DNA from 3 places in the Priestia sp. ST2 genome. Region 2 is predicted to be linked to each of the others. Evidence: riboswitches for the same ligand, from Rfam matches in the RefSeq annotation. Region 2 holds a riboswitch; each other region holds the start of a gene.

Evidence for each region. A riboswitch is a leader RNA that binds a small molecule or an ion and turns the genes downstream of it on or off. The one in region 2 is predicted to bind thiamine pyrophosphate.
Region 1: another riboswitch for thiamine pyrophosphate. It lies ahead of AC0KUU_RS15795 (acetylornithine deacetylase); the one in region 2 lies ahead of thiM (hydroxyethylthiazole kinase).
Region 3: another riboswitch for thiamine pyrophosphate. It lies ahead of AC0KUU_RS26635 (thiamine phosphate synthase); the one in region 2 lies ahead of thiM (hydroxyethylthiazole kinase).

The regions. Positions count from the first base shown of each region.
Region 1 is NZ_JBVVNT010000003.1:664,629-667,910, forward strand. It holds gene tenA (thiaminase II) at 1-511, opposite strand, end outside; gene AC0KUU_RS15795 (acetylornithine deacetylase) at 517-1,794, opposite strand; TPP riboswitch at 1,909-2,011, opposite strand; gene AC0KUU_RS15800 (MupG family TIM beta-alpha barrel fold protein) at 2,227-3,237, opposite strand; gene AC0KUU_RS15805 (PTS transporter subunit EIIC) at 3,234-3,282, opposite strand, start outside.
Region 2 is NZ_JBVVNT010000002.1:618,880-622,161, reverse strand. It holds gene AC0KUU_RS09610 (MFS transporter) at 1-966, shown strand, start outside; TPP riboswitch at 1,159-1,267, shown strand; gene thiM (hydroxyethylthiazole kinase) at 1,344-2,150, shown strand; gene thiE (thiamine phosphate synthase) at 2,164-2,808, shown strand; gene AC0KUU_RS09595 (pyridoxamine 5'-phosphate oxidase family protein) at 2,836-3,264, opposite strand.
Region 3 is NZ_JBVVNT010000009.1:61,800-65,081, reverse strand. It holds gene AC0KUU_RS26650 (fluoride efflux transporter FluC) at 38-436, shown strand; gene crcB (fluoride efflux transporter CrcB) at 437-826, shown strand; gene AC0KUU_RS26640 (hypothetical protein) at 874-1,089, shown strand; TPP riboswitch at 1,252-1,353, shown strand; gene AC0KUU_RS26635 (thiamine phosphate synthase) at 1,476-2,099, shown strand; gene thiO (glycine oxidase ThiO) at 2,083-3,210, shown strand; gene thiS (sulfur carrier protein ThiS) at 3,207-3,282, shown strand, end outside.

The DNA of each region.
Region 1 (3,282 bases), on a different contig from region 2:
CTCCAAATTCTTCTGAGCTGTACATTTCAATCCACTCACGATAAAACTCATTGTTAGCTCCAGGCTTTTCACTGAGTTCTTTTCCTATTTCCCAATAGCTCCACATACAAGGCAAAAGAGCCGCCACTAATTCAGCTAATGTTCCGCTTTGACCAACGTGCAGCATATAGTGTGTGTATGCAAGCGTTGTAGGAGATGGCTGCGCTTTTTCTAATTCTTTTTCGCTGATTTCAAATTTCTTGGCATACTCACGGTGCAGGCTCATTTCTTCGTTTAATGTAGAATCCAAAAGTGCAGCAAATTTCCCCATCGTTTGAACATCAGTAGCTTTCATGGCTCCAATCGCAAATAATTTGGCATAATCAATTAGGTAAAGGTAATCTTGAATCATGTAAAAGCGAAACTTCTCCTTTTCAAGCGTTCCGTCTCCCATTCCCTGTACAAAGGGATGATTATGATTTTGACGCCAAATAGGCTGCAGCTTTTCGTATAATCGTTCACTAAATTTCATGATGATCACTCCTTATGCGTATGCAGCCACGTATAAATGAACTGCACCATCACTTTTGTATATTGAATAAGCTGATTCATATCTAATTGTTCATTCACAGCATGTGCATTTGCTAAATTTCCCGGACCGTAAATAGCTGCCGGAATTCCCGCATCAGCTAGCCAACCGCCATCTGTTACGCTAGTTGACACATCGATTGGGGGCTTTTTCCCTTCAATTTGTTCATGAGTATTTGCAAGAAGCTGTACTCCAGCATGATTTTCATCAATTTCTAATGACGGGAAGATTTCTCCTCTGTCTTCAATCATTGATGTGCCTCCCCATTCAAAGGTTGGCAGGTTATCTTTTAACCATGGATCTGCTTTTGCAATAGCTAAAATGTATTCTTCCACTTCTTTTGATACTTGGTCGTATGATTCATTGGGATAATAGTGAACGGTGATCCACAGCCTGCATTCATCTGCAATAAACGCAGCATGCCTTCCCCCTTCGATTACTGCTGGATTAATCGTATTTGTTCCCGGCAAAAATCCTGGATAGCTTTTTGTAACAGCCCAGTGGCGCTCCAATTCTTGCAGCCCTCCGATCACTTTTGCCATCTTCTCAATAGCACTCGCAGCTAACAGACCTCCTCCAGCATGAATCATACTTCGGCGTGTACCGTCATGATAGGTTTTACTGCTTTTTATCGTAATCCATCCCGTGATCACTCCGCCTTGACCTTGAATATGTAAATCACTCGTATCAGCAACAAGCGCAAAGTCAGCTGTATATCCTTTCTGACAGCATTGCAGCGTACCTGCCTCTCCCACTTCTTCTCCTACAACGGATTCAAAAATCAAGTCTCCCGGCAGTTCGATTCCTGCTTCTGTTAAAAGCTGGACTGCAAATAATGCTCCTGCCAAGCCGCCTTTCATATCAGCAACTCCGCGTCCGATTATCATGTTGTCTTTTACCACAGCTTCAAACGGATTTGTCTCCCACTTTTCATTTTCTTGTACCTCAGCTACATCCATATGCCCGTTAATAATTAAGCTTTGATAGTCAGCTGATTTTTTCCCTTTTAGCGTGCCCACTACAATAGGATCGTTGCAATATAAATCCCACATATCGATGGAAAAACCGCAGCTTTTAAGGAAATCTGCTACGTAACGCTGCGCTTCATGAGAATTTCGTGCAGGAGGCGCCGGCGTTTTATATGAAACAAGCGTTTTTACTAACTGGATTAGCTCCCCTTTGCGCTCCTCTACCTGTTTGACAATCAAATCAATTGTTTCTTCCATGTATGACACCTTCCTTTACGCATAAAAAAACACTTCTTTCGCAGGAAAGAAGTGTTTTTGTTTATATACAAAAAATTATTATAACGAGTTCGTAAGGAAATACCATACAAAACATCCATTACAATACCTCTTTCCTACGCTAGTATTACCTAGTTCAGGTTATAAGGGTTAAGACTTCTCGTCTCTCTCAGCTTAGAAAGCACCCCTAGTGGCGTTGTATCTCTATAAAATTAAACGATTATCATATGTTTACCTGTAATAGTTTTATCATAGTAAAGCGTTTTATTCAATAGAAAGGTTCATGATTCAGCAATGAAAATAGTTTCCTTTTTAGTAAAATAAAAAGCACACACCTTTTTTAAGCAGTGTGTGCTCTTTACTTTTATAAGCTTACTAGTTAGCGGCTTTTTTAAAAATACGCGGTTTTTCCATTTAGACAGTGACAAGCTCAAGTTTTTGCCCCGGTCTCACTAACGAAAGCAGCTCATGATCTTCTTCTATTACATACCCAACCACATTCACATTAGCATTTGCAGGCAAATTCGTTTTAGCTATTTGAACCTCTCCTCTGTAACGTCCGTAGCCATCATTGTCCATTGTAATTGCTCCCTTTCTGCGCTCTACTGTATGAAATGGCGGCACTGGTTTTACAGATCGAGTATCAACTAAACGCAGAACGTCTTTTGATACATCCGGACGCACGCTGTACGTTCCCTCTATATGAGGTGAACGAATGCGCAGCGGAATAATACGGCTTTCTTGATATTGAACCAAACGCTTTAATAAACTTGAACCGGCGCATGGATCTCCAATATAAACCTCTGCTACTCCGCATCCGTATAAATCTACTGCAGAGGTAAAAGGACATCTATTACGGTCTGTTTCTCTAGTAGGAAGACCTTGATAAATAGGGCCTCTTTTTTCGTCTTCTCCAGGAATATAAGCGCAGACTGGAATCCGAAGTTCATTAAATAAATCTGTCTGCTGTTGAAAAAACGTTTCTTCAAGCCCTGTTTCAGGCCGCGGATAAAAATTATGCCATGCAAGCAGCTGATGATGATGAAGACCTGCAGATAAGAGTGCTTCAATTTCTTGTTTGGATAACGTACTTGCATTAACAGCAATATAAAATTCATTCGCAAGCGAAAGAGTTTCTTCTGCGCTAAAGCCATCGTCTAGTCTAATACCAGATACGCCAAGTGAAGATAGCGACATAAGGCTTTCAATACCTAAATGAACTGGCGTATGCTTAGATACGTCTGCATACACGCTTATTCCACAATCTCTAGCCACATGAAGCAAGTCTTTTGCCCGTTCAGCCAAATCTCCTTTTTCTTCTGGAATGTGAAGCGAAGTGAATGCACGTGTGACGCCGCACTCACTCGCTTCTATTAATTTTTCGGGGGCATCACTATCATTTAAATAAAACGAAATACCGATCATTCAAACTCCCTCGCCATTTCATCGTTAAATCCAAAGAAATAGGTA
Region 2 (3,282 bases):
GCCTTGTCTGAATGGTTCTTTGGTTCAGTGAGTACACCTCTTTTATTATTTGTATCGAGAATGTTAGGCGGTGTCGGGGCCGCGCTCATTATGCCTGCTGTTATGGCCTATACAGCGGACGTGACGTCTGCTAAAGAACGTGCTAAAGGAATGGGCTATGTGACGGCGGCGATTACAACAGGATTTATTATTGGACCTGGTATCGGCGGCTTTTTAGCTGAATACGGCATGCGTGTACCATTTTATATGGCCGCAGTAGCAGGAGGCTTGGCTGCAGTGATTACGCTTTTTGTTTTGCCAGAGTCTCGTCCTGTACAAAATCATGCTGTTTCAAACAATGAGAATCCAAAAGAAGATCGGCTGCTACTCCAGCTTATGAATTCCTATAAAGAACCTTATTTTCTAAGTTTAATTATTGTTTTTGTGACATCGTTTGGATTATCCAATTATGAAACGATTTTTTCGCTATTTGTTGATCATAAATTTAGCTTTACGCCCAAAGATATTGCGTTTGTTATTACGTTTGGCTCTATTGCGGGGGCCGTAGTGCAGGTTACGATTTTTGGCTGGATTTTAAATAAGTTTGGTGAAAAAAGAGTGATTTCGTTTTGCTTGATGATGACGGGACTTTTTATTTTACTTACGCTGTTTGTGCACACGTACTGGCTTATTATTGTTGTGACATTCATCGTCTTTTTAGCAACAGATATTTTACGTCCGGCAATCAGCACGCAAATGTCGATGATGGCACAAGACGACCAAGGGTATGTAGCCGGACTAAATTCTGCTTATACAAGTCTTGGGAATATTATTGGACCCGTTGTAGCAGGCTTTCTTTTTGATATAAACATTAATTATCCGTACGTATCAGCTGCACTTGTACTGCTGCTTTGTTTTCTTTTATCTTTAAGAGCAGGGAAGGACAGAAAAACAGCTGTGAGAAATCAAGCGGTTCAAGAGAAATAACCATAAGGAAAAAATGATAGAATTCTTAGGGAATTGAAGACCTCGAGTAGCTTACTGGAGGTCTATTGATTATTCTTTTAGGAATGGTGTAAGGTTTAAAGCGCCACTCACCCTATAGAGAAGCTTTATTTTATCGGCAAAACAGTGAAATGGTTGCAAATAAAAAAGGTTAATAGTAAACTTTAAACGTAACAAGAATAGTATGGGAGCTTGCGCGGGGCAGGCTGAGAGTACAGGGACGCCTGTTGACCATTTGAACCTGTTGGATAATGCCAGCGCAGGGAATGTGAGTACATACCAAAGCACTTTGCGCATGCAAGGTGCTTTTTTGTCTTTTTTTTGCAGTGTTAAAACTAAATGAAAAGAGTGAAAAAAACATGGATATTAGTAAAATTTCAGCTCAATTAGAAAAAGTAAGAGATACAAGTCCGCTTGTTCATAATATTACGAATGTTGTGGTAACCAACTTTACAGCAAATGGACTGCTTGCACTAGGAGCTTCACCTGTTATGGCTTATGCGAAGGAAGAAGTGGCTGACATGGCACGAATCGCCGGAGCGCTTGTCTTAAATATGGGTACACTGACGGCTCAAGAAGTAGAAGCGATGAGAATAGCAGGAAAATCAGCAAATGAAAATGGCGTGCCGGTTATTTTCGATCCTGTAGGAGCCGGAGCGACACCGTTTCGTACAGAAGTAGCACGTCAGCTTGTAGAAGAATTAAATATGGCAGTTATTCGTGGTAACGCTGCTGAAGTTGCGAATGTCGTAGGCGAGTCATGGCTCATTAAAGGCGTTGATTCATTAGAAGGGCAAGGAGACGTCATTGAACTTGCTGAAAAAGCAGCGAACAAATTAGATACGGTGATTGTTATCACGGGTAAACAAGATGTAATCACAGATGGAAACAAAACGTATACAGTAGACAACGGTCACCCGTTATTTACGAAAGTGACGGGGACTGGGTGTCTGCTAACATCAATTATAGGAGCTTTCGCTGCTGTAGAAAAAGAATATGTCGAGGCAAGCGTTGCTGCTTTAAGTTTTTACGGAGTGGCAGGTGAAATCGCCGCAGCGAAAAAAGGTGAAGAAGGGCCGGGAAGCTTTCAAATTGAGCTGTTAAATCAGCTTCATCTTTTATCTGGGCAGGATATTGAATCATATGCAAGAGTACATCAACGTTAAAAGGAGCCGGAAAATGACAAATGAAGAAATCAAAAAGCTGCTGCAAGTTTATTTTATAATGGGCAGCAATAACTGTAAAAAAGATCCGAAAGAAGTGTTGAAAGAAGCAATTGAAGGCGGCGTTACCGTGTTTCAATTCCGTGAAAAAGGCGAGGGTGCCTTAACAGGAGAAGCGAAATATCAGCTGGCGAAGGAACTTCAGCAAATTTGTCAGCAGCACAGCGTTCCTTTTGTGGTGAATGATGATCTGGACTTAGCGATCCGCTTACAAGCAGATGGCGTTCATATTGGACAAGAAGATGAAAAAGCTCATATTGTTCGAGAGAAAATAGGAAAAGGAATTGTGGGCGTCTCTGTTCATAATGTACAAGAGCTGCAGCAAGCGATAAAAGACGGGGCGGATTATGTAGGAATGGGACCTGTTTTTCCTACTTCTACAAAAAAAGACGCAAAAGCAGTGCAAGGTACAAAGTTAATTGAAGAAGTGCGAAACCAGAATATTGACTTTCCAATTGTAGGAATCGGCGGGATCACGCCTGAAAATGCCAAACAAGTAGTAGAAGCAGGTGCAGATGGCGTTTCTATTATTACCGCGATTAGCTTAGCAGCGTCTCCAAAAGAAAAAGCAGCTCAATTGAAAGAAGCGGTAAGAAAATAAAAAAAGCGCACAGTGTGCGCTTTTTTATTATAGCTGAACAGTTTGAGGAGTTTCTTCGCCTTCATTCATAAAGCGAATTTCGTTCGGCGTAATTTCAAGAACAACATACTCAGGGTCATTTGGACCGTCAAACCATTCTTTCATGTGATCGTTCCATATACGCCCTTTTAATTGATCACCAGTACGAAGAACAGCTGTACCAGATAATTCTAAGTATTGATCGCCATATCCTTCGCCGCTGTAGCCCAATAGTACGTGCACGTTCGGATTGGCTTCGATTTCCTCTGCCTTATGTGTATTGATATTTGTTGGTGTGTAAAGAGCGATACCATCTTCATCGCTAAAGAATGTCATATAGCGAGAGTGGGGTTTGTTGTTTACAACTGTGGCTAATGTTCCTACACGATTTCCTTCTAATACTTCGTTTACTTTTTTAGCAATTTTTTGTTCATTCATTTTATCCATCTCCTTTAT
Region 3 (3,282 bases), on a different contig from region 2:
TACACTTAAAGAAGAATTTATGAAACGGAGCGATATGATGAAAGCCATAAACTTAATCTCAATTGCCTTTGGTGCTATCGCTGGTACATATGCACGTTATTTGCTGAATCTTTCCTTATTATATACGGGCTATCCAATAGGAACGGTAATTGAAAACCTATTAGGAAGCTTCATACTAGGCCTATTAACAGGATTTTTTGTGTGGAAAAAGCCAAAAGAATGGATAAAGCTTGGACTAGGAGTTGGCGTATGCGGCGGTTTTACAACGTATTCAACGTTTGCAGGAGACGTCATTTCTCTCACTCAGCACCATTTATTTTGGGGAGCCATTTATGTAATGGTCTCTTTTGTAGGTGGAATCCTTCTTGCTTTAGCAGGCTATCTATGCGGTGAAGCGGCAGGGAAAAATTTAGTGAAAGTACATGAGGTGAAGTAAATGAGCATAGTGAGCTTGGCACTTGGCGGGGCAGCTGGAGGAATATGCCGTTATCTTTTGGGTTTAAAAGTTACAAAAACAGTTTCAAACCCTCCTTTTCCAGTATCAATGCTGTTTGTAAACTTGCTTGGTGCGTTTGGGCTTGGTCTTTTTTACGGTAGTTATTATGGAAAGGTTCCGAGTCATGCTTATGATGATTCAATATTTTTAATGATTGGCATTGGTTTTTTTGGTGCCTTTACCACTTTTTCAACGTTCAGTGTGGAAACCGTACAGTTAATTCGAGAAAAATCTTATCGGAAAATGCTGGCGTACGTGGGGATTTCAGCATTGGGAACAGTTGGTTTATTTACAGTCGGTTTACTGGCAGGAACGTTTTTATTTAAGTAAAGAGAACGTTTCTAGTAGGGAAAAACAAAAAGACGGAGAAGTAGAGAATGGATAGAAAAGCAGAAGTTTGGAAATACATTTTGTTGATTGTAGCTGTTGCAGGTCAGATCATCGGTTTTTTATTTTTATTTATAAATGTTGTGGCGGCATTTATTTTTTACGGTTTTTATATTCTAACTTTTATTATGTTACTCCTGCTGTTTATATGGGATCGGAAAAAGGAAAAAGACAAGGAAGAATTTGACGACTATACCGATTACTAATCATATAAAAAGCAGAATGATGCGGTGCGCCGGACCTCTTACTTAGTAAAGAAGCTTAAAAGATACATCTATAAAAGGAAGAGAGCCGTAAGAGCATAAAGAGATATTGTATTTACATCTAGTTGTGTTATAATTTTAAGTGCGAAAACAAAATCAATAAATAGCAATCACTAGGGGAGCTTTTTGAAGCTGAGACGAATGTATTTCGGACCCTTTGAACCTGATCTGGTTTGTACCAGCGTAGGGAAGTGGCGATCATGTTTACATAACGATGCATGCTAACCACTCTACGTTGTAGAGTGGTTTTTTTGTATGTAATAAAGCCCTCTACACAAGATGAAGTGGTTGAAATTTCTTTTTATTCTGAACGGAAAGGTTTCGATCATATGGATATTCCTAAATTTCATGTCGTTACAACAGATAAGCAGCCAATTGAAGAGGTTCGGGACATTTTAACGGCTATTGAGCCTTTTGCGGGTGCCATTCATATTAGAGAAAAAAAGAAAACGGCAAAGCAGATTCAATGTTTGCTAGAAAGCCTGCCATTTTGTCTCTCTAAAATTATTGTAAATGACCGAGTTGATGTAGCGCATGCTTTAAAAGCAAAAGGCGTACAGCTTGCCTATCATAGTTTAGATGTTTCGTGTGTTAGAGACGTATTTCCTTCTCTTATTGTCGGAAAATCAGTTCACTCTGTGGAAGAGGCTTTAGAAGCTGAAAAAGATGGTGCTCACTACATTCTATACGGACATATTTATTCAACACATTCAAAAAAAGGATTAAAAAGTCGAGGGGTAGCAGCACTAAAAGAAGTAGTAGATGCTGTACAGATACCGGTTATTGCCATTGGAGGAATTACACCTGTAAATGCCAAAGAGGTGCTTCAAACAGGAGCACACGGTATAGCTGTGATGTCTGGTGTCATGCTTGCGCAAAATCCCCTTAAAGCGATTAAACAATATTCTCATATATGGACATCTGGAGGTGGAGAAAATGAAGCAGCATTATGATGTACTGTTAGTCGGAGGAGGCATAATCAGCTCTTCTATCGCTTATCATTTGTCAAAACAAGGAGCATCAGTGGCCATTCTTGAACGAAATCAAATTGGTTGTGAAGCTTCAAGTGCAGCAGCTGGTATTTTAGGTGCTCAAGCTGAAATTGATGAAGAAGGTCCTCTTTTAGACCTTGCTATTAAGAGCAGAAGCATGTTTCCTGAGCTGGTGAAGGAACTAAAAGAAAAAACGGCCATCGACGTAGAGCTCATTCAAAAAGGCTTATTAAAAGTCGCTGTAACAGAAGAAGATGCACACGTATTAAAGAAAAAAGCTGCTCAGCACCACCGATGGGATGAACATGTAAGATGGATCGATGTAAAAGAAGCGCGTTTGTTAGAACCCGGGCTCTCTCCAGACATATACGGAGCCATTACAATACCGGGGGACGGCCAGCTAGCTCCGGCTAAGTTAACGCAAGCCCTTGCTCATGGAGCCTTGTATCACGGAGCAGATATATTCGAATACTGTGATGTTCATTCTCTTATTATGGAAAATGAAACAGTAAAAGGTGTACAGACGTCCAAAGGCTCTTTTTACGGAGAAAAAGTAGTTATTGCAGCAGGCTCATGGGCTAAACGCTTTATTTCTTCTGAACATTTAGGTCGCGTGTTTCCCGTAAAAGGGGAGTGTATTGCTCTTCGAAGTCATAAGCCGCTGCTTTCTAAAACGATTTTTTTAGATGAGGGTTTTTACTTAGTGCCTAAGACTGGTGGAAGAATCGTAATCGGGGCAACTAAGCTACAGCATGACTTTACCAAGACGGTTTCTGCACAAGGTATTCAATTTTTGCTGAATAAAGCTTCGGCGCTTCTGCCAGCTATTAAAGAAGCCACATTTGAAAAAGCATGGGCTGGTCTTCGTCCACAAACAAATGATGGCTGGCCTTATTTAGGAGAGCATCCTGAAATAGCGAATCTACACATGGCGTTTGGCCACTACCGAAACGGTATTTTATTAAGTGCTGCAACTGGAAAAATTATGGCTGATGCTTTGTTAGGGAAAAAGCTGAATCATTCATTTTTTACATCATTTCAGCTAACAAGAGTAATGGAGGGAGTTCATTGAATCTAATCATTAATGGTAAGACCGTTACTTTTGGAGATGAAATTGAAACGGTCGAGCACTTGTTGCAGGCTC